DNA from 2 places in the Micromonospora sp. NPDC047074 genome. Region 1 is predicted to be linked to the other one. Evidence: riboswitches for the same ligand, from Rfam matches in the RefSeq annotation. Region 1 holds a riboswitch; the other holds the start of a gene.
What was found. Region 1 has a riboswitch for S-adenosylmethionine ahead of ABZ809_RS21430 (ABC transporter substrate-binding protein). Riboswitches for the same ligand answer to the same signal wherever they lie in the genome.

Region 1 (3,394 bases):
ATCGTGCGCAGCAGGGTGGACTTCCCCGACCCGGAGGGGCCGATCACGCAGGCCGTCGCCCCGCGCGCCACGTCCAGGTCCACGCCGCGCAGCACCCGGTGCGCCCCGAAGGCCAGGTGCACGTCGCGGACGCTCAGGCTCACCGAGGTGGCCGTGTCGATGCTCATCGCTGGTTGCCTCCCGCCGCCCCCGGCAGCGCCAGGTCGAGGTCGTCGTCGGTGTCGGCGGCGGACGCGGCGGCCTGCCGACCGTGCCGCAGCCGCCGGTCGATCCAGTTCACGGTGTGCGTCAGCGGCACGGTCAGCGCCAGGTAGAACAGCCCGGCCAACAGCAGCGCCGACTGGTTGCCGGTGTTCGCCGCGTAGTCCTGCCCGATCCGGAACAGCTCCCGCTGGCTGGCCAGCAGGCCCAGGAAGTAGACCAGGCTGGAGTCCTTGATCAGCGCGATCAGCTGGTTCACCCAGGCCGGCAGCACCCGCCGGATCCCCTGCGGGACGATCACCAGGCGCATCGCCTCGCCCCAGGACAGCCCCAGGGCCCGGGCCCCCTCCAGCTGGGTGGCCTCCACCGACTGGATGCCGGAGCGGAAGATCTCGCCGATGTAGGCCGCCGCGATCAGCGACAGCGCCAGGATGCCCAGCGGATACGGGTTGGGGCCCCACACCCGCATCCCCAGCGGCGCCAGGCCGACGCCGATGAGCAGGATCGTCGCCGCGGCCGGCAGGCCGCGGAACACGTCGGTGTAGACCCGGGCCGGCCAGCGCAACCAGCGGGTACGCGAGATGCCGGCGACGGCCAGCCCCATGCCCAGCACCGAGCCGAGCAGGGCGGCGGAGAACGCCAGGATCAGCGTGTTGGGCAGCCCGACGGTCACCATCTCGGGTAGCGCCTCGCGCATGGAGTCCCAGTCGAAGAAGGTCTCCCACAGGGTGCTCAACGGATCCATCGGTCGCCTCTCCTACCGCCCCGCTCGCTCGTCATCCGTACGTCTCAGGAACTCGCCGACGGCGACGGCGCCACCACCGCGCCGCTGCCCGGCCTGAAGTCGGCCGGGATCGGCCGGCCCGGGTAGTACTGGGCCTGCAGCCGGCTCCATGTGCCGTCCGCGATCACCTCGTCGAGGCCCTTGTCCAGCGCCTCGCGCAGCTTGTCGTTGCCCTTGGCGAACGCGTACGCCGTGGGAGCCGGGCTGAGCAGCTTTGCCGCCACCTTGATCTTGCCGGCGCTGTCGGCGGCCGACTTGTCACCGATCTCGGCGGGGGCGATCCAGGCGTCGGCGGTGCCGGCCTTGAGCTGGTTGATCGCGCCGTTGTAGTCGGGTACCCGGACCGGGTCGAGCCCCTCGCCGGTGGCGTAGTCGTCCTGGACGGTGCCCTGCACGACGACCACCCGCTTGCCGGCGAGCTGGTCGAAACCGGTGATGGACGAGCCGGCCGGCACGTCGAGCCCGAAGTGGCCGAAGTCGTAGCCGTTGCCGAAGTCGACGGTCTTCTTCCGGGCCTCGGTGATGGTGATCGAGGAACTGCCGATGTCGAACTTGCGGTTGTTGACCTGGGCGAGCAGGGCGGAGAAGTCGGTGCCGACGAACTCCACCTTCAGGCCGACCTTCGCGGCGACCGCAGTGAGCAGGTCGTTGTCGAAGCCGGTGAATTTGCCGTCCTTGAGATAGACGTTCGGCGGCGCGTCGGTGAGCGTGCCGGCGCGCAGCACGCCCGGCTGGAGCAGGCCGTACGGGTTGTCGGCCGAGGCGGTGGACGCGTCCTCGCCGCCGCAGGCGGCCAGCGCGGTGGCGGCGAGGACGGCGGCCACGCCGAGGGCGGCGGCCCGGGTGAGGGCAGGAAGAATTCGCACAGGTGTCTCCGAATGGGTGTTCCGGCGGCGGGAACGGGCGTGCGCCGCCGACGGTGCGCCCGGTGGGCGTACCGCTGGGATGGTCCGGGGAAAGAAGAGGTGCCGCGCCTAGCGCGGGGCGCCGGGGCGACAGGAGGTGGCGCAGACCCGCATCATGTCGACGTGGCGACGGCGGGTCAGGGCCGGCGACGCCGGACCCACGGCGGGAACCGCCGGTGGGGCACCGCTGCAGATGATCATGGCTCTCCTCGGTCGGGATCGACCTGGGAACCAGGCCGCACTTGCACCGGAGCAACTCCGGTGCCTGGTCTTCACCCGGGGCACCCCTGCGCGGACGAGGGTTGCCGGCCAGCGAGCCGGGGCTTGACGCTGACGCTCATGACCTGCCGCCGAGGCTAGCAGCCCGCCGGGGTGGGCCGTCCAGCCGCTATGACGACCCTCACCCGGGGCCGACGGACCCGCGGCCGGGCGTCACTCCTCGATCGCCCCACCGACGTGCCGCAGGTGCCGCCGGAAGGTGTAGGCCGGATCGGCGGCCCGGCGGGCCAGGTAGTCGGCGAAGGCCGTCTGCTCCCGCAGCGTCTCCCCGGCGCGGATCCGCCGCGCCTGCACCCGCTCGACGTCCCGGATGCGTTCCGCCGCCGCGCACAGCTCGGCGGCGCGCCCGGCCGGGAGGAAGAGCACCCCGTCGTCGTCGGCGACGACCAGGTCGTCGGGGCCCACCGGATGCGGCCCGACCCGGGCGCTGGTGAGCGTCTCCGGCTCCCGAGGGTCGAGCCGGGTCGGGCCGAGGGGGAGGCTGCCGTAGCTGAACACGGGCAGGCCGATCTCCACCAGCTCGGGCGTGTCCCGGTGCAGGCCCCAGACCACGAGGCCGGCGATCCCGGCCGCGACGCCCTCCAGCACCGCCAGGTCCCCGACGCACGCCTCGTCGGTCCGGCCGCCGTTGTCGATCACGAGCACGTCGCCCGGGGCCGCGCCCGCGTACGCCTCCAGGAACACGTCCACGCTGCCGTGGTGGCGTACGGGCAGCACCCGGCCCGCGAGGCGGTGACCGGGCACGACCGCCCGGATCCCGGCCGGCGCGGCGCGCGGCGGCACACCGAGGCGTACGCAGGCGTCGGCGATCAGCGGCGTGGACAGGTCGGCGAAGCGCTCCCGCATGACGTCCTCCCGGCGGTTGCCCGAGTCGTGGGCGGTCATCGTAGGGAGGGCGGTCGGCCCGGTGGCGAGGGCCAATCCGGCGCGGCTGGCCCCGCGCGGTGGCGGCGTCCGGGTCTAGACTGTCCACCGTGATCCCGTCGCACGCCGTCGCCGCCGCGCACGGCCGCTGGATCACCCCGGACGTTCCGCTGTACGGCGACGGCCACGAGCGGTCCGACTACATTCCCTGACCAGGCTGGTGCTCCGCCCTCATCCGGTCCATCTCCGCCCTGATCTGGGAGCGCCGAACCATGCCCATTTCCGACGACACCAGAGCCGTGCCGCCCGCCGACCGTCCATCCGCCGACGGGCCGCCCACCGACTCCACCGATCCCACCGA
Region 2 (3,394 bases), on a different contig from region 1:
AGTCGGTACGCCTGCTCAAGCACGAGTTCGCCGTCGCGGAGGAGCCGCAGCGGGCCCGGGAGCGGGCACTGCGCGCGGTCAGCGAGGCCGGCCGTGCGTACGCCGAGGGGGTCGGCTTCTCCGGCAGCGTGGTCATCGCGCAGGTGCGTACCACCGCCAGCGACCTGATGGTGGCCTCCGGCATCACCCAGGAGGAGGCGAACCAGGGCGTACGCCAGTCCTTCGGCGACCAGGACCGCCCCAACCCCGCAGACCAGAAACCCACCCCCGCCCCTCCCCCCTGACCCACCCCGCCCTCCCCGCCCCCGCCCCCGTCCGCAGTCGGTGATCTTGCACTTTTGGCCCGAGGGAAGGGCGTTATGCCCCTTTTTCCCGGGCAACAAGTGCAAGATCGCCGCGGGCCTGGGAGGGAGGGGCGGGGGAGGGTTAGGGGAGGGTTAGGGCAGGGTGGTCAGGGCGGTCAGGAGGTGGTCCACGTGGTGGGGGGTGGTGCCCAGGCCGATGCTGGCGCGTAGGGCGGTTGTGGGCAGGTCGTGGCGGCCGCTGCGGGTGGCGGCCTCGGTGAGCAGCCGCCGGGCCAGCGGATGGGCGCAGAAGAGCCCGTCGCGTACCCCGATGCCGTGCCGGTCGGCCAACGCCGCCGCCACCTCCGCCGAGTCCCGGCCGGCCACCACGAACGACACGATGCCCACCCGGGGCGCCTCCGGCCCGAAGGTGCGCAGCTCCACCACGTGCGGCAGGGCCGCGATGCCCTCGCGCAGCCGGGCCAGCAGGGCCTGCTCGGCGGCGTGCAACGCGACCCGGTCGGCGTCGGCCAGGGCGGCGCAGACCGCCGCCAGGGCGACCGCGCCGAGCAGGTTCGGCGTGCCCGCCTCGTGCCGGGCCGGGCCGGTCGCCCAGCGTACGTCGTGGGTGGCCGCCCCGACGTGGCTGGTGGCGCCGCCGCCGACCAGGTACGGGGGTGCGGCGTCCAGCCAGTCCGCCCGCCCGACGAGCACCCCCGCGCCGAACGGCGCGTACAGCTTGTGGCCGGAGACCGCGAGGTAGTCGACGTCGAGGGCGGCGACGTCCACCGGCGCGTGCGGGGCGAGCTGTGCGGCGTCCACCGCTATCCGGGCTCCGTACCGGTGGGCCACCTGGGCCAGCTCGGCCACGGGCCAGCGCTCGCCGGTCACGTTGCTCGCGGCGGTCACCGCCACCAGCACCGGCGGGCCCTGCTCGGCGCCGAAACGCGCAAGCCGAGGCGCCGGGTCCTGCTCGGCGCCGAAGCGCGCGGGCTGAGCATCGGAACGCGCGGGCTGAGCATCGGAACGCGCGGCCTGAGGACCGGGGCCGCCGGCCTGAGGACCGGGGCCGCCGGGCTGAGGACCGGGGCCGCCGAGCCGCGCCTCCGGTCTGCGCAGTTCGCCGAGCGCGGCGGCCAGCGCGCGTACCGCCCCGCCGGGCTCGTGCGGCACCGGCAGCCGGACCGAGCCGCGCGGCCAGGGCAGCAGGTTGGCATGGTGCTCCCCGCCGAAGGTCACCACCGTGGTGCCGGCGGGCAGGGCCCGGGCCAGCAGGTTCAGCGCGTCGGTGGTGTTCCGGGTGAAGATCACGTGGTCGTCGGCCCGGGCGCCGAAGAAGTCACCCACGGTCTGCCGGGCGCGCTCGTAGGCGAGGGTGCAGCGCCGCGACAGCGCCCCGGCGCCGCGATGCACGCTGGCGTACCAGGGCAGCAGCTCGGCCACCGCGTCGGCCGCGGCCTGCGCGCAGGGCGCGGTGGCCGCGTAGTCCAGGTTGATCTGGCCGGGCACGCCGAGCACGTCGAGCGGGCCGGCGGCCGCGGGCGGCGGCCCGGTCCGCGTCGGCTGTGGCACAGGCGGGGGTACGAGGGTGACGGTCATCGGCCGACCTCCGGGTCCAGGGACCCCGGGTGGGCGCACACGGGCGGGGTCCGCGCTTGCCCGGCGCGCGGTTCGGGCCGGGCCCGGTCATCACCCGGGGCACCCCACCGCGAACTCGACGAGGGTTGCCGGCCAGCTAGCCGGGGCTTGACGCTGACGCTCGTGACCTGCCGGCAGCATAGCCGGGGCGAATGCGGCCGGACCAGCCGGCCGGCGGTGACTACGCTGACCGCATGGCCGACACTCCGCCCGGCGGACCCCTGTCACCGTCGCCGTCCGCGCCCGCCGTCCCGCCGCCGGGCGGGGCCGCACCCCGGATGCCGCTGCGCCGGCTGGGCTGGCGGCGGATCCTGGTGCTGGCCGGGTCCGTCCTGTTCATCGCGGCCTGCGCGGTGTTCATGGTCTTCACGCTGGGCGAGAACCTCGGCGCCGAGGCCCTGCTGATCGGCGTGGTCGCCGCGATCCTTCCGGTTCCGGTGCTGGTGGCCTGTTTCCTCTGGCTCGACCGCTACGAGCCGGAGCCGTTGAAGTACCTGATTTTCTGCTTCGCCTGGGGCGCGTTCGTCTCCACCGCCGCCTCGCTGACCGTCAACGAGTTCTCGGCCGGCCGGTTCGAGGACTGGGGGCTGCCGACCGCGCTGACCGCCGTGCTGGTCGCGCCGTTCATCGAGGAGCTGACGAAGGCGCTCGGGCCGATCCTGCTGCTGATCTTCCGCCGGCGGGAGTTCTCCGGCATCACCGACGCCCTGGTCTACTGCGGGCTCTCCGCGATCGGCTTCGCGATGGTGGAGAACATCCTCTACCTGGGCGGTTACGGCTACGCCAGCGGCGTGGAGCAGTACGGGCCGGCGACCGGCACGCAGCAGGTCATCGCCATCTTCATCGTCCGGATCCTGCTCTTCGGCTTCGCCCACCCGCTGTTCACCTCGATGACCGGGGTGGGGCTGGGCATCGCCGCGCGGGCCGCCGACCGGTGGGTCCGGGTGCTCGCCCCGATCGCCGGCCTGCTGCTGGCGATGATGCTGCACGGCCTCTGGAACCTGCTGCCCACGCTCACCCAGGCCACCGGCGAGATGCTGATCATGCTGTACGGCTTCATCGGCGTGATGGTGCCGGTGTTCTTCGGCATGGTCGGGCTGGCCGTGTGGCTGCGCGCCTGGGAGGGGCGGCTCACCGAGCGGACCCTGCCCGACTACGTCCGGGCGGGCTGGCTCACCCCGCCCGAGGTGGCGGCGCTGAGCAGCCTGGGGAGGCGGCACGCGGCCCGGGCGTGGGCCAAGCGGGTGGCCGGCGACGCCGGGCTGAAGGCGATGCGCGGCTACCAGTACGCGGCGACCCGGCTGGCGCTGCTGCGCGACGGCGCGCTGCGCGGCCTGGACCGGCGGCCGGCGGACCGGGAACGGACGGCACGGGAGGAACGGGAGCTACTGGAGGCGATCGGCGCCTACCGGTCGTTCTTCGTGGGCCGGGATCCGCAGGTGCCGGCGGGAATCTGGGACGGAAACCGCTAC

Region 2: another riboswitch for S-adenosylmethionine. It lies ahead of ABZ809_RS12670 (aminotransferase class V-fold PLP-dependent enzyme); the one in region 1 lies ahead of ABZ809_RS21430 (ABC transporter substrate-binding protein).

What each region holds. Positions count from the first base shown of each region.
Region 1 is NZ_JBEYVB010000018.1:48,138-51,531, forward strand. Features, by position in the region: gene ABZ809_RS21420 (amino acid ABC transporter ATP-binding protein) at 1-161, opposite strand, end outside; gene ABZ809_RS21425 (amino acid ABC transporter permease) at 164-946, opposite strand; gene ABZ809_RS21430 (ABC transporter substrate-binding protein) at 991-1,851, opposite strand; SAM riboswitch class IV at 2,124-2,235, opposite strand; gene ABZ809_RS21435 (RraA family protein) at 2,323-3,054, opposite strand; gene ABZ809_RS21440 (MFS transporter) at 3,306-3,394, shown strand, end outside.
Region 2 is NZ_JBEYVB010000006.1:257,577-260,970, reverse strand. Features, by position in the region: gene ABZ809_RS12675 (FUSC family protein) at 1-284, shown strand, start outside; partial or broken gene ABZ809_RS12670 (aminotransferase class V-fold PLP-dependent enzyme) at 438-1,793, opposite strand; SAM riboswitch class IV at 1,931-2,051, opposite strand; gene ABZ809_RS12665 (PrsW family intramembrane metalloprotease) at 2,075-3,394, shown strand, end outside.